2 regions of the Providencia sp. PROV_01 genome follow, and region 2 is predicted to be linked to the other one. Evidence: predicted binding sites of a transcription regulator. Region 2 holds the regulator's gene; the other holds the start of a gene.

Region 1 (12,321 bases), 3.7 Mb from region 2:
CTAGCTGATTGGTTAATATCACAAGGACTTGCTGAAGGTATAAGCGCTTCTGCATCCCCAAATTTAGATAGAAACTATGGCTCTTTCTCTATTTATGTCACGTTGACAGATAAAGGCTTACAAGAAAGGGACGAAATTATTGCAGCTATTTTTTCTTATCTTGAGTTAATTAAGAACGATGGAATCAATAAAAGTTACTTTGATGAAATAGCAAAAGTTCTTAATTTATCATTCCGTTATGGTTCAATTGTTAGGGATATGAACTACATTGAATGGTTATCAGACCAAATGATTGATGTTCCTGTTAATCATGTTCTGGATTCAGATTATATTGCTGATAAGTATGATCCTGAGGCGATTAAACAGCGTTTATCAGAGCTCAGCGCGCAAGAGGCAAGGATTTGGTTTATTAGCCCAAATGAACCGAATAACAAAAAGGCGTATTTTGTTGATGCGCCGTATCAAGTTAACAAAATTACAGCAAAACAATTTAAATCGTGGGCAAGTTTAGAATCTAAAATGAATTTTAAATTACCCGCTTTAAACCCGTATATTGCTGATAATTTATCATTAATTAAAACTAGTAAGGCTTATAAACACCCTGAATTCATCTATCAAGATGGCAATACGCGTGTGTTATATATGCCAAGTCAATATTTTGCTGATGAGCCAAAAGCAAGTATCACTTTATCATTACGTTCTAATCAAGGGGATAAAGATGCCAAGGAACAAGTAACGGGCTCTTTATTACAATATATCGCTTCATTGAAAATGGATGAGCTGCAATATCAAGCATCGGTAGCGGGTATGTCAGTCTCTGTTTCTCAAGGAGTTGGTCTGCAATTAAATGCCAGTGGTTACACCCAACATTTACCTGAACTCTTTTTATCCATGACTCAGCTATACCTGAATTTTGAGCCAACGGAACAAGAGCTAGCCCAAGCAAAATCTTGGTATAAAGAGCAAATTGAAGTTGCTAATAATGCGAAAGCTTATGAGTTGGCTATGCAACCGCTTCAACGTATTAATAGTGTGCCTTACTTTGAGCAAGAACAGCGTTTAGCGGAGCTAGATAAAATTTCACTGCAAGACATCACTAGCTACCGTGAAATGATAGTTAAAAGCGCAGCATTACAAGCGTTGGTCTTTGGCAATATGACTGAGTCACAAAGCATTAAAACTATTAAAGATGCACAGCAATTATTAAAGAGCGAAGGTACCAATTGGTGGCGTGGTGATATTGTCGTTATTGACAAAAATTATCTAGCCGATTTCCAAAAGCAGGGAAATAGCTCAGATAATGCGCTTGCTGAAATCTTTATTCCGGACGGTTATAGCCGCATTGATGGTGCAGTATTATCAGGTATTCTTTCTAAAGTGATTCAGCCTTGGTTTTATGATCAACTAAGAACTAATGAGCAACTGGGTTATGCAGTATTTGCTTTTAAAACTGGGCTGGGTGATCAGTGGGGTATGGGCTTTTTGATTCAAAGTAATGCCAAAACACCGAGTTATTTGAATACACGTTACCAACAATTTTATCTTCAAGCATTAGAGAAACTGAAAAAACTACCGATAGATGAATTTAATCAATATAAACAATCTATTATCACGGAAATGAACCAACCACCTCAAACATTCTATGAGGAAGTCGGTCGTTATTCATCTGATTTTTCTAGAAATATTTTCAGTTTTGATACTCGTGAAAAAGTTATTACAACTTTAGGTAGTGCAACGAAAGAACAAGTCATTGAGTATTATGAAAATGCAGTTATAAAGCACAAAGGGTTAGCCGTTAGCTCCCAAGTTATAGGCCGAGGAGTTGACACTAAAGTAGGATATGCGCATCTGAAAGATTGGGTGCTTTACCCAACAGCTTCTCAGTTGCAAAAGATTTTACCAATAAAGGAAGATGCTGAGTGAATAAAGTGCAGGTAGAGTCCCAATTACTGAATGTTTTTTCCTTGCCACTGCGTGGACAGCGGTTAATTGAAGCATCAGCAGGAACGGGTAAAACGTACACAATTGGTATACTTTATCTGCGGCTTTTATTAGGTCTGGGAGGCGTTAATGCGTTTCCTCGGCCGTTAAGTGTTGAAGAAATCTTAGTTGTAACATTTACAGAAGCTGCAACGAATGAGTTACGTGGGCGTATTCGTCAACGTATTCATGATATGCGCTTAGCTTGCTTAAGAAATGGTGTTGGTTTCGAGTCGCAGCCTGAGTATCTTGAATTATTAGCCGAGCTTTCGGGGGAGTCTCAAAGAGAATTCGCTGCGCGATGGTTGCAGGCTGCGGAAAGGCAAATGGATGAAGCAGCAATATACACTATCCATGGTTTTTGCCAAAGAATGCTAGTTCATAATGCATTTGAGTCAGGAGTGCTATTTGAACAGACCATGATTCAAGATGAATTTCCGATTCAGAAACAAGCCTGTGCAGATTTTTGGCGCCGCCATTTTTACCCTTTAAATTACTCCATGACGAAAGTCATTCAGTCACTGTGGAGTGGTCCTGAAGCATTGCTCTCGGAGATTAAACCTTTCTTACAAGGTGATATTCCTTTAATTATTAACCAACCAAAGCAAATTGAATCTCTAGAAGAACGGCATCAGCGACTAATCTTGTTAATTGAGTCTGTAAAAGCGGCATGGTTAGAAAATTCAGCAGATTTTGAGAAGCTTATCGCTGATTCCGATGTTGATAAACGAAGTTATAGTACTCGTTTTCTACCTACATGGTTGATAAAAATCGGTGAATGGGCTCAAGAAGAAACAGAAGATTATCAGCTACCTAAAGATCTTGAACGCTTTTCACAAACGGTACTACATAAAAAATCAAAAAGTGGTTCGGGGCCAGAGCATGTTGTTTTCCAAAGAATAGATGAGCTACTTTCTCAATCATTAACCCTAATAGATCTGATTATTCCACTGGCTATTGCAGAGGTGAGGGAGGCTATCACTTTTGAAAAACATAACCGAGGTGAGATGGGGTTTGATGATTTGTTGACCCGTTTAGACAGTGCTCTTGCTCAAGAAAGCGGAAAATTTTTAGCTCAAGCTATTAGCCAACGTTTTCCCGTTGCAATGATAGATGAGTTTCAAGATACAGATGCACAGCAATACCGTATTTTTCAACGCATTTATCGGGAAGTTAATGACAGTGCATTACTTTTTATCGGCGACCCTAAACAAGCTATATATGCTTTTCGAGGCGCTGATATTTTCACCTATATCGAAGCAAAAAATGAAGTTAGTGCTCACTATACATTAGAGACTAACTATCGTTCATCGCAAAATATGGTTGAAGCTATTAATCATCTATTTTCTCGTTGTCAGTCCCCATTTATTTTTGAGCAAATTCCTTTTCAACCCGTTAATTTTGCTAAGCAAAATAGTGATAAAAAACTTATTCATGATGGTGAAAAAGTCAAATCACTTGCATTTTGGCAACTTGAAGCGGAAGGTGTCTCCGTTGCTGAATATGAACAAGCAACAGCTTCACAATGTGCGGTACAAATAGCACAATACTTACAAGGCGGGTTGCAAGGTAGTAGCTATTTTGACAATCAAGGGGCGCATACACCTGTTGAAGCTTCTGACATTACAGTGTTGGTGCGCAGCCGACGAGAAGCCGTATTAATTCGTGATGCTTTAAATCGGTTAAATATCCCTTCTGTATTTCAATCTAATCGGGAAAGTGTATTTTCAACACCAGAAGCGAGAGATTTACTGTGGTTGCTACAGGCAGTTTTAACACCCGAAAAAGAACGTGTTTTGCGTAGTGCATTGGCGACAGGGATATTGGGTTTAACCGCTAAACAAATTGATGACTTAAACCATGATGAAAAATCGTGGGAAAAAATTGTAGATGAATTTGCTCGTTATGCCATGGTTTGGCAAAAGCGTGGCGTGCTTCCCATGCTTAGAATGGTCATGGCGCAGAGGCAGATTGCAGAAACGTTATTATCAGGCACTGATGGAGAACGCCGCTTGATGGATGTGATGCATATTGGTGAGCTATTACAAGAAATGTCATTACAGCTTGAAGGTGAGCACACACTAACACGTTGGCTAGCACAACAAATTGCCCATCCTGACCATCAATCTGACGTACAGCAAATGCGTCTTGAAAGTGATAAACACTTGGTGCAAATCAGTACCATTCATAAATCTAAAGGCCTTGAATACAAGATTGTTTGGTTACCTTTTGCGAGCAATTTTTTACCTCAATCTAAAGGCTTGTATCACGACAGAACAGATTATGGGGTACGTCTAGATTTAAATGATAGTGAAGAAAATGTTGCTTTAGCTGATGAAGAACGTCTAGCAGAAGACCTGCGTTTATTGTACGTGGCACTTACAAGAGCCATCTATCACTGTAGTGTTGGTATTGCACCATTAATTAAAGGTAATAGGAAAAAAAGTGGTGAAACAGACTTACACTTATCTGCGCTGGGCTATGTTATCCAAAAAGGACAAGCTGGAGACTGCTTACTATTAAATGACATGTTGGCTGAGATTAGCAATGACGTTATTGATGTTATCGTGATTAATCAACCTAAGTCGGAACGTTTATTATTAGAACAAAATGACAGCGTAAACTTGTCTGCAAGAACGGTGACTCGTCATTTTAATGATCATTGGCGTGTTACTAGTTATTCGGGGCTAAGTTATGGCTCAAGCCATACAGAGGCAGAACAATCAGTTTCAGCATTGCAATTTGCGAATTCATTAGCCCCTAATATGGATATTGAGGCCAGTATTGATGTGGAGCAGCAGGAAGGTGAGTCTTTTACTCTAACCCCTCATCAATTTCCTAAAGGCGCATCTCCGGGAACATTTTTACATAGCTTGATGGAGGAAATTGACTTTAGTGAGCCGGTTTCTCAAGAGTGGTTGTCTGAGAAACTTGAATCCTCAGGGTTTGACTTACATTGGGCATCAATGCTGCAAGAATGGCTACACGCAATTGTACAGGCACCATTATCAGAAGACGGGCTATGTTTGTCTGCATTACAGGTTCAAGACCAATTAGATGAGATGCAGTTTTATCTTCCTATTGAGTCAATATTGAGTGCAAGCCACTTAGATAAGATAACGCATCAATATGACCCATTATCACAACGTTGCCCCCCGCTCAATTTTGAGAAAGTTCAGGGGATTTTAAAGGGCTTTATTGACCTCACCTTTTACTGGAAAGGTAAATTTTATCTTCTTGATTATAAGTCAAATTATCTAGGGAAGGATGCTAGCTTTTATACCCAAGAGGCCATGGCTGAAGCGATGATAGACCACCGCTATGATTTACAATATCAACTATATTCGTTGGCGTTACATCGTTACCTAAAGCAAAGAATGCCTAATTATGACTATGAAGCCCATTTTGGAGGCGTTTATTATTTATTTTTAAGAGGAATAGATAATGTCAATTCAAGTAATGGAATTTTCTTTTGTCGCCCAATAGGCGCTTTTATTGAAGCGTTAGATAGCTTATTTAAAAATGCTCAACAAGGGGAGTCAGCTTAATGAAATCCCTATTTAATCAGGCTATTGAGGAATATATCTTTACACCTCTAGATGTGCAATTTGCTTACAGTATTTCTGACAATAAGCACCCTATAGTGCTTACTATTGCCGCACTTCTTAGTGCAGAAACCATGGCTGGACATGTTTGTTTAGCGCTGGCAGATGTTATACCTGAAAAATTATTTGCAGGAAGGCACCCAGAGTTAGCCGCTGAATTTTGGCAAAAAATGGGAGAGCCGAGCGAACAAGAACTTTATCAAACGCTAAAACAAGCAAATGCAGTGTCACTATCAACAGAAAACAAAATCTCTCCTTTGGTGCTTTCGGGGGGATACTTATATTTTCAACGAATGTGGCAATATGAGCAGTATGTCGCAAACTTTTTCGCTAGTACATCAGTAGACAAACAAAATAATGCTCAAATTAAGAGTGTATTGGATAGCCTATTTCCCATTACTGATGAAATAGATTGGCAAAAAATTGCCGCAGCAGTTGCTGTAACCAGTAAGGTATCAATTATATCAGGGGGGCCGGGGACAGGAAAAACGACAACAGTTGCGCGTATCCTTGCGGCATTAATTAAACTTGAAGCCAGGCATCACCATAAAATTAGAATTGAGCTGGCCGCTCCAACAGGTAAGGCTGCAGCTAGGTTGACAGAGTCCCTCGGTGAGGCGATGAAAAAAATTCCTTTAACTGATGAAGAACGCGCAGTTTTACCTAATCATGCAAAAACATTGCACCGTTTATTAGGGGCTCAACCTGAGAGCCAGCAGTTTCGCTATAACCGTGATAATCGTTTATCTCTTGATGTACTCATTGTTGATGAAGCCTCAATGGTAGATTTACCTATGATGAGTAAATTACTTGAGTCATTACCTGAAAATGCAAAGTTAATATTTTTAGGTGATAAAGACCAATTAGCCTCGGTCGAGGCAGGGGCAGTATTAGGGGATATTTGTCAGTTTGCTGATAATGGTTATAGTGTAGAAAGAGCGTCTCAGCTTTCGGAACTAACAGGGCATTCTATCGAATCTTATGCATCACCAAGCGGCCCTGCTATTCGTGATAGCCTATGTCTACTACGTAAAAGCTACCGTTTTTCTGCAGACTCAGGGATTGGCCAACTCGCTTTTGCTGTAAACGAAGGTAATGTTTCTCAAGTTCAACAATTACTAAACCAACAGCGGCCGGATGTACATAGTTATATCCAAGAAACTGCGGATGATTACGCGAAAATTTTATTAGATGCCGCTGAAAATTATAAGGAATATCTGCTTGCGGTAAAAGATAAAGAAGACCCTGAGCAGGTTTTGAAAAAATTTAACCAATATCGGTTACTAACGGCTCTGCGAGAAGGACCTTTTGGCGTTATTGGCCTAAACGATAAATTGGAAAAATTGTTTCATAGACAAGGGATAATAAACCGCCCATATAATTTATCGAATAAACACTATGCAGGCCGGCCAATTATGATTAGTCGTAATGATAGCCCTCTAGGACTCTTTAATGGGGATATCGGTATCATTTTACCTGATGAAGAAAATGCACTTAGAGCTTATTTTCAATTTCCTGATGGGACTATACGTGGAGTGCAACCTAACCGACTCCCACAACATGAAACAGCTTATGCGATGACAGTTCATAAATCACAAGGTTCGGAGTTTGCTCATACCGCATTGGTTTTACCAAATGTATATTCTCCCGTAATGACCCGTGAGCTAGTGTATACGGCGATAACTCGAGCTAAAAAAGAGCTATCTCTTTATGGCAGTCCAAAGGTATTACGTCGAGCAGTTGAAACGCCAACCAAGCGGCGAAGCGGTTTAGCGACCCAATTAATGTGACTAGTTTATATGTAAGTTACGTGAATATTTAACCCTAAAGTAAAGGTAATGAGATGGATAACCAGCAAGCAATGACGGCAATTACAGTAACATTAAATGCAAGGCTTGAACCGATTAGACGTGGCGATTTAGAAGACGCATTTAATGAAGTCATGAAAAGCATGGGTAAAAATATCCATGTCACAGGTGGTGGAACACTATTAGCTGATAATGGTGAAGCGCAGGAATGCGATATAGAAATAGCACTTGAAGAGGCCAGTGACGAAAATATCAGTTTAATTATTCAACTTTTTTCTTCAATGTTAGCTCCAAAAGGTTCTCGTTTATTTATTCATGGCGAAGATGTGCGAATTGATTTTGGCTCAGATGAAGGTATGGCTATTTATTTCAACGGGACAGAGCTCGCAGATGAGGTTTATGAAAATGGGGATATCAATGAGGTGTTCGATATCCTAGATGAAGCAGTGGAAGACATCGGGAGTATTCACGGAGTTTGGGATGGCCCGACAGAAACCGCATTTTATTTTTATGGTACTTCTTTCGCTGAGATGAAAGCTGCAATACAGCCACATATAGACTCCATTCTTTTGTGCGAGAAAGCCAGAGTTATTCAGATAGCTTAGTGGCTATTCCGTGGTTTTAAAGTCACAACCCAAACTATACATCCTTGTATAGTTTGGAGTTAAAGCAGGCGACTAAACAGTCATTATTTGACGATTCTAATGTTTATTTATCCGGTTGGTTTTTTAAATCTAAAATCAATATCTTAGAACGGCGCTGGTAGTTATATAAAGCCTGTTTTTTCATTGGTAACATCTCAATTTCCGCGGGGGTAAAACCACGCTCTTGAAACCAATGGATGCTACGAGTTGTCAGAACAAATAGTTTATCTAGGCCAAATTGTTTCGCCTGTACGGCAATACGGTGCAGAAGTTCTTCTCCTCTAGACGAACTGCGGTAATCAGGATGAACAGCGACACATGCCATTTCACCTAATTTTTCTTCTGGATAAGGGTAAAGCGCTGCACAAGCGATGACTAAGTTATCACGTTCAATAATGGTAAATTTATCAATTTCCATTTCTAACTGTTCACGTGAACGTCTAACTAAAATCCCTTGCTGCTCTAATGGGCGAATAAGCTCTAATATTCCACCAATATCATTAATGTTAGCACGGCGAATTTGTTCCGCACTTTCCATGACGATTTGTGTACCAATACCATCACGTGAGAACAATTCTTGAATTAAAGACCCATTTTCTTGATAGCTCAATAGATGGCTACGGCGGACGCCTCGGCGGCAAGCTTTTGCTGCTCCACGCAGGAAACGCACGGTTCCTGAATAGAAATCACCTTCAGATTCCAGCTCTTGAATGCGGTTTTCTGCTTCATTCGGAAATAATTCAGATAAAATATTGCCGTTTTTATCTGCAACACCTTGAGAGGAGCAAAAGCCAATCAGCTTTTCTGCTTTCATTTTAACTGCCAATTGGGTGGCAATTTCTTCAGAGGTCAAATTAAAACTTTCCCCTGTGACTGAGACAGCAACCGGCCCAATTAGAACGATAGAACCATTATCTAACTGATTATTAATAGCTTCTTCATTAATACGACGGATCCTTCCGCTGTGGCAATAATCAATGCCATCATCGACCCCGAGAGGCTGGGCAATAACGAAATTGCCACTAACCACATTAATATGCGCCCCTTGAAGTGGGGTATTTCCTAAGCTCATAGATAACCGAGCTGTAATATCTAATTGTAAAGCTCCAGAAGCTTGTTTTACATATTCAAGTGTATTCGCATCGGTTACGCGAGTATGTTTATGATAAACCGCCTCATATTGGTGCTCAGCTAAGATATCCTCGATTTGAGGTCTTGCGCCATAAACGACAATAATTCGGATGCCTAAACTATGCAATAACCCTATATCATTGACAATACTGGGAAAATTTTCATGCGCAATCGCTTCACCACCAAGCATAATAATAAATGTTTTGCCGCGGTGGGCGTTTATATAAGGGACCGAATGGCGAAACTCATCAACCAACTCGGTGCTGCGCTCTTTCATAACAACCCTCTTAATTGAATTTTTATTCGTTAATAATGTATTTTTATTCTTTTTGTTGGGAAATATCAAGTAAAAGATAGGATAAAAAAAGTAACATTTTTATTTTTTACATTTACATATCTCTAAACTTAACTGGATATACTCTACGAAATCTAAATTGCATAAAATTGACACAGAAAGTCACTCACAAATATTTTCTCTTAGTATGATTAAGTTATACTCATTACTGTAACTCTATAGATGCTTTGATATATTCTTAATGACAGAGTGCAAATGATTAGTTAGAGTGCGTGTTTCAAGTCTAATTATTAGCAATTATCCTAAAATCACTTTATTTCTCAGTTCTAGGTTCGGAATTATTGATGAGTCACCAAGATCACAACCCATCTAAGCGTCGTTTTATTCAAGGCGCAGCTGCAGTTATGTTACTGAGCATTAGCCCATTCGGTTTTTCTGCGAGTAGCAGTGTGGTGGCTGTGCGTATTTGGCCAGCATCGAGCTATACTCGAGTTACATTGGAATCTAGCACTCCATTGAAGTACCGTCAGTTTGTGCTTAATAACCCTGAACGTATTGTGGTCGACCTTGAAGGGGTGCAGTTAAATAATGTGTTGAAAGATATGGGAACTCAAATTCAAACACGTGATCCCTATCTAAAACTAGTTAGAGTTGGGCAATTTGATCCAAAAACGGTTCGCTTGGTGTTTGAGGTTAAAAATAAAGTCAGTCCTCAATTCTTTTCGATGGCACCTGTCGCGGAATTTAAACACCGCTTGGTTCTGGATTTTTATCCAGGCAAAGGTGTTGATACCAATGATGACCCACTATTGGCATTGCTTGAGGATTACAATAAAGGTGATCTTGAAGAAAGTATGCCTGCTCAAGCGAAGAAACCTGGAAAGGCGGGAACGGATCGTCCAATTATTATTATGATCGACCCAGGACATGGTGGCGAAGACCCTGGTGCGATAGGTAAATATAAAACGCGTGAAAAAGATGTGGTTTTACAGATTGCCCGTCGCTTAAAAGCGTTGATAGATAAAGACCCTAAAATGCGCTCCTATATGACACGCAATGAAGATGTCTTTATTCCGTTAAAAGTCCGAGTAGCGAAAGCACGTAAAATGCAGGCAGATTTATTCGTTTCAATTCATGCAGATGCATTTACTAATCGTTCAGCCCGTGGTTCTTCTGTTTTTGCACTATCAACGAAAGGGGCTACTAGTAACACGGCTCGCTACCTTGCACAAACACAAAACGAAGCAGACTTAGTGGGGGGAGTGAGTAAAAGCGGTGATGTGTATCTTGACCATACGATGTTTGATCTCGTGCAAACCGCGACGATTAATGACAGTTTGAAATTTGGTGATGAAGTGTTAAAGCGGATGGGGAAGGTTAATAAATTGCATAAGAATAGAGTTGACCAAGCTGGATTCGCGGTACTGAAAGCACCAGAGATCCCATCTATTCTAGTCGAAACGGCTTTTATTAGTAATTTAGAAGAAGAACGGAAATTAAAAACAGCTAAATTCCAACAGCAAATGGCGGAATCCATTTTTGAAGGAGTAAAAGCTTACTTCCGTAATGGCGGTGCATTAGCAATTCGCAACTAATTGATTAAAATCAGATTAAGATAAAGAAAGGTGATAAGCGAGTGTGTGAATCGCCTTTTTTATTGATGATTAAAAATAGAAGATCTTATTGTGAAGTTATAAAAGGAACTGAATCAGAAATGATATTCGAAAGAATTGGTTGCGGGGGCTGGATTTGAACCAACGACCTTCGGGTTATGAGCCCGACGAGCTACCATGCTGCTCCACCCCGCGACTGAAGAGGTAAAAAATTGGTTGCGGGAGCTGGATTTGAACCAACGACCTTCGGGTTATGAGCCCGACGAGCTACCAAGCTGCTCCATCCCGCGACTGAATTTTTACGACTTTATACTGCAGATTTTTTGTTACTTTACTGATTTAATCAGTAATTGGTTGCGGGGGCTGGATTTGAACCAACGACCTTCGGGTTATGAGCCCGACGAGCTACCATGCTGCTCCACCCCGCGTCCGATGCGGGCACTATACTCGGGATGAGATCTGATGCAAGTTTTTTCGTGTTTTTTTTACAAAATTTAGCATTTACAGAACAAAATATGTTCTGTCTGGCTGTTTTTTACACTTTGATGAGTAGGGAAAGGAAAATAACCTCTCTAAATATATTTACACGTTTCATTCCCTAATTGGGTTTGCTATTGTGCGCTTCATATTGGATTGTTGGATTTATCTGGGTGGTAGAGCATGAATATAGGGCTAACAAAAATCGTCAATAAACATACAGTAAAAAAATGGTTAGTAACCAGCGTATTTCTTTCTTTATTGGCTGGATGCCAAACCCATCCAACGGATAAAGGCCAACAATATAAAGATGGTCGCTTAGTTCAGGATTTACAGAAAGTAAATCAGGTGAATGTAAATGGGCGACCTATAAATGCGCCAGATTTTAATCAACAGGTTAATGAAATTAAAAATGCATCACCGCGGTTGTTTAAAAATAATAACGACACCTACCATGCTATAGAGAATTGGTTGATGGCGGGAGGAAATCCGGCTCAATTGGCTAATTTCAATTTAACCGCTTTCCAAATGGAAGGCGCCGATAATTATGGAAACGTACAATTCACAGGGTATTACACGCCTGTTATTGAGGCCCGCCGTATGGCTCAAGGGGAGTTTCGTTATCCGTTGTACGGCATGCCACCAAAAGGAAAAACTCGCTTACCTAGTCGAGCAGCTATTTATAACGGTGCCCTGAGTGATAATTTAATTTTAGCTTATAGCAATTCACCGGTTGAAAATTTTATGATGGAAGTTCAAGGAAGTGGC
Region 2 (12,321 bases):
ATGGGAGTGTTAAAAAAACATCCCGCATAAATGGGAGAAAATCAGGAAAAGCCGTGATATTCGCAAAATTCCAATATGGCACCATCACTATACCAAGCAGTACGATAATGCCAAATTTTACAATAACCATTGGACCAGAGACTTTAAACAGTAACCGCTCCCCTTGTGCAGCAATGGCGACTAATACCGAAATAATAATCAGCCCATACCAAACAGAATCAGATAATAGCCCTTCCGTTAATCCAAACGTTTTAATGTAAGAAGCGCTATCGAAGGTGACCGCCAGCGAGTAAGAAAACATCCCGTGCAATAACATCAAGAAATAGGCAATTCCTAATGCTATCCCCCAGTTTTTCCCCAAATATTGTGTAATAACACTCGCGTAATCATTACATTCTTCAGATTCTGATAATGTTCTTAGATATAAATTTTGTAGCCAATAAATTGCTGGATAAGAAAGCATTGTCGCTGCAATAAAGACCCAAATACCTTTGATACCAATTTGCACAGGCATAAAAACAATTCCTGAACCAATTGCCATGCCAATGCACAAAATAACCCAACCAACATCATATTTTGTAAAGGGGATCTTTTTCGTATTAATCGGATTATCTGCACTTGCCTGAATACTATTAGACATAGTCTATTCCTCAACGTTATAGATTTAATTATTAAAAAAGTTAGGAACAACATTATTGTGTAGGAACTAGGTTTCTTTTTAAAACTGGTGTGGCATGAGTAAACTGCGATAAATTCACAATTATAGTATGCTGGAATAAACGGGTTTAATAGGGCATGACAATGCTAATAAATAAAAACACTTTTGCGTTTAAAGCAAAAATTGACAGCTACGCGATTTTTCGGCATTTAGAGTTATTCATTAAAATCGTCGAGTGCAATAGCTTCAGCCTTGCCGCCAAGAAGCTGAATGTAACACCATCGTCAGTTAGTCGAGGTCTTCAACAACTCGAAGATCAGTTGGGGGTTGTACTCCTAAAGCGCACAACGCGAAATTTTATTTTAACGGATGCAGGGCGCTATTTATTGCAACGATCGCAAAACTTATTGGCCGATCTCGATGACTCATTGGTCAATACCGCCAGCTTCTATCAACATGCTCAAGGGCAATTAAAAATTACCTGTTCTATTGCATTTGGAGTCTGTCATTTAATGCAAATATACAGTGAATACCGAGAAACCAATCCGAAAGTGAGTTTGTCTGTTGACCTTAATGATGAGCTCATTAATTTAAATGAAGTCGATTTTGATATTGCGTTACGAATTACCAGCCATCCCCCCGAAAACTTTGCGTTACGAAAAATTTGTAATATTAATTGGGTATACTGTGGGAGCCGTACTTATTTCGAACGATATGGTATTCCTCAATCTCCTGCCGATATTGCATCACACAATTGTTTAATTAACCCAAATATTCCTGACACTTGGCGCATGACAGATAAAGACGGTAGCGTATATCCTCTAGAAATTAATAATATGATTGAGGTAAATAGTAGCTTAGGGTTATTAGAGGCGGCTCGCTGCCATCAAGGTATCGTTTGTTTACCAACTTATATGCTAGGCAATTATATTGAAAATGGGGAATTGCTCCCTGTTTTATTGGATTATGACCCTAAATCCACTCCATTTGCCCTATATGCCTTATACCACCCAGCCCACACTCACTCACCTAAAATCAGGACATTTATTGATTTTTTAGTAGAGAAAATACCATCAGATCCGCATTGGGACCATTGGATGCGGCAGCATGCTTCATGATGACTTACCAATAAAAAAGGTTGAGTTCAAAACGAAACTCAACCTTTTACTATTAGGAAAAATTAATTGGCATTAGCCATTAATGAATTTTTCACCTAATTCGATATCTGCTTTTAATACATCTAGCATATCTTTCAGTGCTTTTTCTTCAAATGCACTTAATTTACCGATTGGTAAATGCTTTTCGATACCGTTTTTGCCTAAAACAACAGGTTGTGCGAAGAAGCGAGCATGTTCACCATCACCTTCGGTGTAAACACATTCAACCACATTGCTTTCGCCTTGGAGACCACGAATTAAAGATAAACCTAAACGTGCAGCTGCTTGGCCCATAGATAAAGTTGCAGACCCGCCACCCGCTTTCGCTTCAACGACTTCTGTACCTGCATTTTGAATACGTTTAGTTAACGCAGCAACTTCCTCGTCAGTGAAGCTAACACCTTCAATTTGAGATAACAGAGGCAGAATGGTCACACCAGAGTGGCCGCCGATCACAGGCACTTCAAGATCATTAACATTTTTGCCTTTTAATTCAGCAACAAACGTATTAGAACGAATGATATCTAATGTCGTCACACCGAATAAACGGTTTTTATCATAGACGCCTGCTTTTTTCAGGACTTCTGCAGCGATAGCAACGGTGGTATTCACTGGGTTAGTGATAATACCAATCAATGCTTTAGGGCAAGTTTCAGCAATTTGTTGGATCAGGTTACGGACAATACCCGCATTGATGTTAAATAAGTCAGAACGGTCCATACCTGGTTTACGAGCAACACCCGCAGAAATAAGGACAATGTCAGCACCTTTCAATGCAGGTTTTGCATCTTCGCCAGCAAAACCTGTCACTTTAACATCAGTAGGGATATGGCTTAAGTCAGCAGCAACACCTGGAGTGACTGGTGCGATGTCGTAGAGGGAGAGTTCTGAACCTGCTGGGAGCTGGTTTTTGAGAAGAAGGGCGAGAGCCTGACCGATACCACCTGCTGCACCTAGGACTGCAACTTTCATTCTGAAACTCCTTAATTTGTACTTTAAAAAGATATCACTTTATTTGTTATACACTTAACACATTACGTATAAAAAACAATTTGTTAACAGATAGAGAGAGAGTTTAACGCAAGAGAACTTGTTTAATAATTGCCAGTATTCTAAACAAATTCCTTATCTGTTAATGAGATAACGGGCACTTTTTTAACAAATAGTTTTTCTAGCTATTGCATTTCGCACAATAAGTTGTTTTTAGTGTATATTATTCAATCAAAAACATTTTTATTAACAATAAATTTACAACGAATATCTGAAAAATTCATTGCTCTATCATGCTAATTTTTCATTTCCATAATTTACGATAAATAAATACTTCTGACTATCAACTCAAAACACGCTTACCTAACTTCAAGTGATTACTGGTTATAAAATCATCATAACGCAATTTTGTTGCATAAAAATGCACTTTTACGGATAATACAACTTAGTTCAATGCAAAAGAATGGGTTAATTATGCGCACTCCGTCTAAACAAGAAGACTTGGTTAAGGCTTTTAAAGCCCTACTTAAAGAAGAAAAATTTAGCTCGCAAGCTGAGATCGTCACGGCTTTGCAAGAAGAAGGCTTCGAAAATATTAACCAATCAAAAATTTCCAGGATGCTAACTAAATTTGGTGCTGTTCGCACCCGTAATGCAAAAATGGAAATGGTATATTGCCTACCTACAGAGCCCGGTGTTCCTACCGCCACCAGCCCACTCAAAAATTTGGTTTTGGATATAGACTATAACCCTTCTGTTGTCGTGATCAGAACGAGCCCAGGGGCTGCACAGCTTATTGCACGCTTGTTAGATTCATTAGGTAAAGCGGAAGGAATTTTAGGTAGTATTGCTGGTGATGATACTATCTTCTCAACGCCAGCAAACAATTTTACCACAAAAGAGCTATATGAAGCGATTTTAGCGTTGTTTGAACAAGAGCTCTAATCCATACTAATTTAAGCATCAAAAGAGGGAAATTGAATTTCCCTCTTTTTGTTTTTATCTATTTCTATTCGATTTTGGGACATCATTTTGCTATTTGATATTTTTCGTAACTTCATACACTACGGCTTTCATTTTCTGATGCCAATTGCCTTTGGTTACCTGTTTTGGCGAAAAAATTGGAAACTAGCCGCCCTGATTATGATTGCCACAATGGCTATCGACTTAGATCATCTGCTGGCTGATCCGATTTTCGACCCAGAGCGCTGTGGCATCGGATTCCACCCGCTTCATTCTTTTTGGGCTGCTGTTATCTATGTGGTGTTATTATTCATGCCATCATGGAAACTTAAAGCCATTGCCGTTGGTTGTTTATTCCACCTTTTTACTGACTCACTAGATTGTTATATGGGAAGCTTAAAAAAAGAAATGAATAGCCCAATAACATTAAGTCTCGTCATAGAACAGCGCCCATTAGGTATGCCAAACATAAAAAAACCCAGCAATCATAAGAATCACTGGGGTTATCAAATAGCTAGCTAATAGAATTAATCATCTTGCTCTGTTTCTGATTTGGCTTTCAAACCTGCGAGTAATTTGCCATGAATACCGCTGAAGCCACCGTTGCTCATCACCAAAATATGATCGCCCGGCTGTGCGGTTTCAATAATCATATTGGTGAATGCCTCAATATCTGCACTCCAACGCGCGGGTTGAACACATTTTTCAGCGATGTCTGTGACCATCCAAGGGATATTGGCAGGTTGGAACAGAAATACTTCATCTGCACGGCCTAGCGCAGGCGCAATATCATTTTTATTGATACCCATTTTCATCGTATTCGAGCGAGGTTCGAGCACCGCAAGAATACGTGAAGTTCCGCCAACTTTGCTGCGAAGTGCTTCTAACGTCGCTAAAATAGCAGTTGGGTGATGTGCAAAATCATCGTAAACACTGACACCATTTTCAACACCACGTAGCTCAAGGCGACGGCGTGCATTGATAAAACGATTCAAAGCGAGGCAAGCTTCTTTTACTGGAACGCCCACATGGTGAGCCGCTGCAATCGCCATCAGTGCATTTTGGATATTGTGATTACCCACTTGTGACCAAGTGACTTCTCCAACTTTTTCTTGTTGGTAGTACACAGCAAAGTGGCTGCCATCGTGGCTGAGCTTCTCAGCTTGCCATCCGCCATGCTCTCCACCCACCAGCTCTTGTTCACTCCAGCAGCCCATTCCAATCACTTGTTTTAAATGATTGTCGTTGTCAGGTGTGAAAATTTTGCCGCTGGCTGGCACAATACGTACAAGATGATGGAACTGTTTTTGAATCGCTTCGAGGTTTTCAAAGATATCCGCATGGTCGAATTCAAGGTTGTTCAATACCAAGGTTTTCGGGCTGTAATGCACAAATTTAGAACGTTTATCAAAGAATGCACAGTCATACTCATCCGCTTCGATAACAAAAAACGGGCTTTCACCTATCTTAGCGGAGACATCAAAATTCCCTGGAACACCGCCAATTAGAAAACCAGGCTTGTAACCACAGTCTTCTAAAATCCATGCAAGCATTCCCGCGGTGGTTGTTTTACCATGAGTTCCCGCCACAGCCAGTACCCAACGTTCAGGTAAGACATGGTCATGAAGCCACTGTGGGCCAGATGTATACGGCAAACCTCTTTCTAACACGGCTTCGACACAAGGGTTACCACGCGTCATTGCATTACCAATCACTACCATATCCGGTATTGGGTCAAGCTGAGCCGGATCATACCCTTGAATGAGTTCAATTCCTTGATTTTCAAGTAATGTGCTCATCGGTGGATATACATTGGCATCCGAACCCGTCACTTTATGTCCTAAAGAACGAGCCAATATTGCTAAGCTTCCCATAAAGGTACCGCATATACCTAAAATATGTATGTGCATTCTTTTTCATCCAATTAGCATGAGGTTGGTCACTATTCTACCCATCAAAAACAGGTTTATAAATGCATTAACCTATTAATCTTTTTTTTATTTAGTTAAACTCTTCCCGCGCGAGGGTAAATGCCCCGCAAAACCTCTGTCAATTTTATTCAGGACCTTCGTCATGAAAACATTAGGCGAATTCATCGTCGAAAAGCAACAAGATTTTCCTCATGCAACAGGTGAGCTGACTTCTTTATTATCAGCTATCAAACTGGGCGCTAAAATTATCCATCGTGATATTAATAAAGCTGGACTTGTCGATATTCTTGGCACTAACGGTGTTTCGAATATTCAAGGTGAAGTTCAGATGAAGCTTGACCTGTATGCAAACGAAAAACTAAAAGCGGCTTTAAAAGCACGCGGAGAAGTCGCCGGTATCGCCTCTGAAGAAGAAGACGAAATTGTCATTTTCGAAGGAGACCGTGCAGAAAACGCAAAATATGTTGTTTTAATGGACCCGCTTGATGGTTCTTCGAACATCGATGTAAACGTTTCCGTTGGAACAATTTTCTCCATTTACCATCGTATTACACCGATTGGTCAACCGGTTACAGAAGCCGATTTCCTGCAACCAGGTAATCGCCAAGTGGCTGCGGGCTACGTGGTTTATGGTTCATCAACAATGTTGGTTTACACCACTGGTGTTGGTGTTCATGCGTTTACTTACGACCCATCATTGGGCGTTTTCTGCTTATCTCATGAAAAAGTGATGTTCCCCTCCGAAGGGAAAATGTACTCCATCAACGAAGGAAACTATATCAAGTTCCCGATGGGTGTTAAAAAGTACATTAAATATTGCCAAGAAGAAGATAAAGCAACAAATCGCCCGTATACCACTCGTTATATCGGTTCTTTGGTTGCAGACTTCCATCGTAACTTGCTCAAAGGGGGAATTTATATTTACCCAAGTACCGCAAGCCATCCAAATGGAAAACTGCGCCTTCTGTACGAATGCAACCCAATTGCATTTTTAGCAGAGCAAGCCGGTGGTAAAGCCAGTGACGGAGCAAACCGCATTTTAGATATCATGCCTAGCGAATTACACCAACGCGCACCGTTCTTTGTCGGAACTGAGTCGATGGTAGAGAAAGCAGAATCATTTATGCGTGAATTCCCTGACACGGAATAATCTAATTCATTAATTATAAGGCGGGGCTTCCCGCCTTTTTTGTTCCTTTTTTTCACCAACTAGTGAGTTTTACCCCTCTTTACGGCTATAATGTTCCCCACGCTATCTACCCGAGTATTTAATTTGTCTGAAGGCCGCCATAAATGTGATGCCCTCCAACAAGTTAGCAAGGGTAAATTCATTATTCACACAAAGGATACATTTAAATGGGCCTGAACAATGTACCGGCAGGTAAAGATCTGCCAGAAGATATCTATGTTATCATCGAAATTCCAGCGAACGCAGATCCTATCAAATATGAAGTTGATAAAGAGTCTGGTGCGCTGTTTGTAGACCGTTTCATGTCAACAGCGATGTTCTATCCATGCAACTATGGTTACATCAACAACACCCTGTCTCTAGATGGCGACCCAGTTGATGTATTAGTCCCAACACCATACCCATTACAACCAGGCTCAGTCATTCGTTGCCGCCCTGTTGGCGTACTGAAAATGACTGACGAATCTGGTGAAGATGCAAAATTAGTTGCTGTTCCGCACACTAAATTAAGCAAAGAGTACGATCACATTAAAGATGTGAACGACCTGCCAGAATTACTGCGTGCTCAAATTACTCACTTCTTTGAACATTACAAAGACTTAGAAAAAGGTAAGTGGGTTAAAGTTGATGGTTGGGAAGATGCTGCGTCTGCAAAAGCAGAGATCATCGAATCTTTCGAACGCGCTGCAAAAAAATAATCTCCCTCTCGGAACATTATGAAAGCTCTGGTTAATACCAGAGCTTTTTTATGGGCCCTAACAAGCCAATTCGTTGATAAAAAACGCCAGCAATAATGCTGGCGTTTTTTATTTTTACGACTCGATAGTGGTTATTGAGCCGTTATACTTCTTCATCACGTTTCAGCCAATCGCCACTTTTTATTTGGCGTAGACCATCAACAGAATGTTTATACAGATAAATCCAAGCGTTGCCATACGGCGTTGGGATGAGCTCCCTCACATAGTCTTGAGAGTTTTTCTTTAACTCATCTAACTCTGTCAAAATGGACGGGTTGATTCGATAAACCTCGCACTCTATTGCCCCATCTCCTTTGACAACCGCAGGATAATATCCAAGATCATACAGTTCATAGCCTTCTAGCTTATGCTCACCGAGTAGCTGAGCATAAGTCATCCAGTGATGATTTCCTTGCTTTTGTCTTAAGCTGCCATAAACAATTACACGCATAATCTAAAACTCAAATTGGTAGAGGAGATCCAATGCCTGATTAACACCAGACACAGCTTCTAAATACAGTTTTGGCATCAACCGATAACGTAAAGTTAACGTCGCCAATGAGTCAAAGATACCAACTCCATACTTCACTTGTAAATCATTAGTGATCTTACCACTTACAACGACTTGAGAACCATCCCCCACACCTTGGGTATCGACGGCTAAATCAGAGACTCCAAATGTCTCACCTATTTTACCCACGAGTTGCCCACTTTGTGCTACACCTAAGCCTATTAACATAGATGTCATTTGTGAACCATTTGCGTCTCCACTATCTAAGCCCTCTCCTCTTAATAAATAAGACAGCGCTTCTTGTTGTGTTTTCGCCGGTTCAGAGAATATTTCTACTTTCGGTTTATCCGCAAGCCCTGTGACCTTCACCCCAGCAATCACGCCATCTGCCGTGTTGTCTGGGTTACGAATGGCTTCTAAGTTTAAGAATGGTTGGTCCGCAGGGCCTGAGAATTGAATTTGGCCTTTACGGACAATCAAATCTTGCCCATAAGCACGGAAACGACCGGCTGGAATATCCACTTGGCCATTGATGTGCAAGCCATGGATATTCTGAACCACTTTCAATAAACCCGTCAGGCGCGCTTTTAAGCCAAACGCATCCAATCGAACATCATTACCAATTTTAATATCTAAATTGGTCTGAATAGGAATGGATGGCGCTTTTTGTTCAATTGGCTGCAGGTTGCTATCTAACATCACCACATCCGATGATGGGCTTACCGCTGACTCAGGGAGTTCTTGAACAGTAATTCGTGCCCACGGAATATTGACGGTACCGTTTAGCGTGAGTACCGAAGGTGATGCATCAAATACAATGTCCGGTTGAACATCAATTTGGATCATCGGCGGTAAAGAAACTCGAAGGTTATTACCTCGTGCCATGACTTTTGCACGCCATGCATTAACATTGCGCCAATCTGCATCACCATCAATGTTCAGATAGCCTTCTGGCGTGTTTATCTGACCATTCATTACTGAGCTTGTGCCGTTGAAATTAATACCTAAATGACCACTTTTGATATCAAACGGGATCATTGCCGATCTCACTTCTAAGCTCGAAAGCGCTAAATTACCATTTAATAATGGGTTATTCGCTGACCCACCTAAACGTAAGTTCGCACTCAAACGCCCATTCGCCACTTCCTTCTGGCCCAGCAACGGCTTGATTAAATCTAATGTCACTGAATTGATTTCAACATTACCCGACAGTAAGCGGCGCTTTTCAATATCAGAAATTTGAATATTGCCGCGCATTTGGCCATTATTCGTTAGCCCAAACAACCAGTTAAGGTCTGCCTTGCCATTTTTCAAGCCCGCGCTTAACGTTAAGGTATCAAAAGCAACAGGTAAACGAGTGCCATCCACAAACTGAACCGCTTTGACATCATTTCCTCGCAAGTCCAACTTCACTTGCGGCATACTGCCATCTGCTTTCCAAATCGCATTGGCTTTACCCGTAAATACGCCGCTGACTCGAGTATCTTGTGGCATAAACGGTTTGATCATCGCGAGGTCAAAACGTTCTAGCACGATATCTGCACTACCACTTTTACCTGCTTTAATCGGTTTTGGTACACACAAACGGGCATTCGGGTTGACCCAACAATGGCTGCCGATAGTCACTTCTTGCGTTTGGTTAGCATAATTGAGTGACATCGCTTGGTTTAAGCGCCATTCACCCACCACCGTATCAAATAAGGTATTGGTTAAATTCCCTTTCCACACTTCAGTCTGCCGGTCAAAACTACCTGCTAATGCTAATTGCCCAGAAACCGGTTCGCCCTTCATGTTCAACTTAAGCGTGTGCTGTTTTTCACTTCCTTTCGCGTCTAAAGTTAGGTTATTGACGACAAGATCACCTTGCTTCAACTGACGAAGAACAACGGATAAATCCCCTTTAATTTGCTCGCCTGTTGCTACATTTCCTTTGATAACAACATTCTCGATAGCAAGGTCATCCTGCCACTTCACGCCGCGTGCCGTAAGGTCAACAAGGGCTTCTGGTGTCTGTAAATTACCACGCAATTTCACATCACCGGCAATCACTCCCCCTAAGCCGGGTAGCAAGCCATTGAGAGCAGGGGCATTAATTTTGGCATCAAGGTTCCATTTATCGGCAAGAGAGCCTTTTACATCGACATGGTTTTTACCCAGTGCCAAATTAAAGTTTGGAATATCCCATTGACCAGCTGCGTTACCTTTAGCTTTACCGCGCGCTTTTAAGAGGTTATTTTTAACATTGCCGTCTAAAACAATTTCAGGAATATCCAACTGCCAACTACCTCCGTATAAACTTCCGCGCGTGGCAATTTTACCTTCCACTTTAGCAGGCCATTCAGGGTACTGTTTGGCAGTATTAATACCTGAAAGGGTCAATACTGCATTCCAACTAATTGCCTTGCTCCAGTCCGCAACGCCAGTAATATCAGCATGACCTTGCAAAGCAGCTAAACGTAAGCGAGTTAAATTAATTTGCTCTTCATTACCTTTCGCATCTAATAGCAAGGTCGAAGGTGGTAAATCCTGCCCAGTGATAGCTGAACGTACAGACATATCATAAGCGGATGGGCGGCCGTTCAAGCGTATGCGTGTGCCATCTAATTGATACTGCGCTTCTCCGACTAAAGGCCACGTTAACTTATCGCTTTCTAGTGTGAGTAGAATCGGCAAGTCTGCTTGTGACAAATCCGTTTCTGCATCTAATTTTGCATTAATTGGCCCATGTAAGTTCAAGGCCAATTTTAGTTCATCAATCAAACCGCCTTTTAAGGAGAGGTCTATTTTTTGCCCATTTAAATCTTCTAAACGGCTTTCACCCACGACTGATAATGAGACTGGCCATTTATCTTGCAAAGTTGCCGAGCCAGATAACGCAATATTCCCTTGCGGTGCATCGACTTTTAGCTGTTTAACGAGGACTTGTTGCCCTTCATTCGAAAGACTAAGGTGCAATTGGTTAATTTTTAGCTCAGCCGCCCCCGTTAACTGAAAATTCGAAGCATTAATTCCATCAACATTTAAATCAACAGGTAAAATAACTTCTGGTAATTCAGCGAGTAACGGTTTAGAAAATAGCGTTTTTAATTCGTCTGCCAATGATTTTTGTTCGTTAATCGGCATTGGGTCTGGCTGTTTCTCTTCAACGACGGCATCTGATTTGGTTTCAGGTAAATTAATCGCCAAATCAATGATGTCGGTTGGAATGATCGTGATCGCTTTTCCTTCCCACGTTACCCCTGTAGTAAATTTCGCTAAATCGATATCCATGCCATCTACATTGACGTGTGTTGAAACCAAAGCCAATTGATTCAAACGAATGGTCAAAGGTGCCTTGAGTTCAGTCAGTGGTTCAGATGGTGGCGTTTCTTCTGAAGGGGGGAATTGAGTGGTATCGACAGTAACAGTGACATTTTCCGTGCCTAAGTTGTCGACACATAGCTCACGGCTTGTTAAACAACCTAGACGTACCGCTAAATTTAATTTCCCCGCATTAACATCGATGCCTGGCATTTGATATTTAACGCCACTTAACGTTAAGTCACTAATATCACCGTCAATTTTATCAATGGTTAATTCAGGAACAAAACGTGTCGCTGTATTTAATGCAAAGTGAAGACCTGATTGCGTTCCAATCACCCAACTGAGTGCGGCAACAACCAGAACAAGAATTAATAAAATGGAAAGACTGGTCCATTTTAGCCACTTCAACCACCTCATAGCTCAGTCCCCAAGCCGATATAAAACTGTATTTTGTTGTTATCTGGATCGCCAATAGGTTTGGCTAAATCTAATTTTATTGGCCCAACCGGTGAGACCCAACGGATACCGACTCCCGCACCTGTTTTAAAATCATTGTCCTTAAAGTTATCAACAGCTTCACCGCTATCAATAAAGGTTGCTCCCCACCAATTTCCGGTAAAGTTATATTGGTATTCCACAGAGCCTACGGCCAATTTTGATGCCCCTGTCAACTTACCTTTGCTATCTTCTGGAGAGATTTTTTGATACCCATACCCACGCACACTGCCATCACCACCCGCAAAGAAGCGTAAGTCCGGTGGAACTTTATCGAAATCATTGGTTTCAATCCAACCGATATTTCCACGAACAATAAAGCGATGACCTTCCCATGGCGTTCTGATCCACACATTTTTGGCTTGTAGTACCGCAAAGTCGATATCT

What was found. The regulator ArgR, encoded in region 2, controls arginine synthesis, uptake and breakdown. The targets are predictions, from matches to a motif close to ANTGAATAAAAATACANT.
Positions count from the first base shown of each region.
Region 1: the regulator ArgR is predicted to act here: its motif matches at 9,480-9,497, upstream of argA (amino-acid N-acetyltransferase).

Region 1 covers NZ_JBRFKD010000002.1:3,777,743-3,790,063, reverse strand. Annotated here, with positions in the region: gene ptrA (pitrilysin) at 1-1,923, shown strand, start outside; gene recB (exodeoxyribonuclease V subunit beta) at 1,920-5,528, shown strand; gene recD (exodeoxyribonuclease V subunit alpha) at 5,528-7,375, shown strand; gene ACU696_RS18385 (hypothetical protein) at 7,429-7,998, shown strand; gene argA (amino-acid N-acetyltransferase) at 8,102-9,445, opposite strand; gene amiC (N-acetylmuramoyl-L-alanine amidase AmiC) at 9,808-11,058, shown strand; tRNA gene ACU696_RS18370 (tRNA-Met) at 11,195-11,271, opposite strand; tRNA gene ACU696_RS18365 (tRNA-Met) at 11,290-11,366, opposite strand; tRNA gene ACU696_RS18360 (tRNA-Met) at 11,428-11,504, opposite strand; gene mltA (murein transglycosylase A) at 11,737-12,321, shown strand, end outside.
Region 2 covers NZ_JBRFKD010000002.1:58,119-70,439, forward strand. Annotated here, with positions in the region: gene ACU696_RS00920 (amino acid permease) at 1-541, opposite strand, end outside; gene ACU696_RS00925 (LysR family transcriptional regulator) at 802-1,776, shown strand; gene mdh (malate dehydrogenase) at 1,849-2,787, opposite strand; gene argR (transcriptional regulator ArgR) at 3,280-3,750, shown strand; gene ACU696_RS00940 (DUF6122 family protein) at 3,838-4,290, shown strand; gene mpl (UDP-N-acetylmuramate:L-alanyl-gamma-D-glutamyl-meso-diaminopimelate ligase) at 4,296-5,678, opposite strand; gene fbp (class 1 fructose-bisphosphatase) at 5,842-6,849, shown strand; gene ppa (inorganic diphosphatase) at 7,056-7,586, shown strand; gene ACU696_RS00960 (gamma-glutamylcyclotransferase family protein) at 7,729-8,076, opposite strand; gene tamB (autotransporter assembly complex protein TamB) at 8,080-11,856, opposite strand; gene tamA (autotransporter assembly complex protein TamA) at 11,853-12,321, opposite strand, start outside.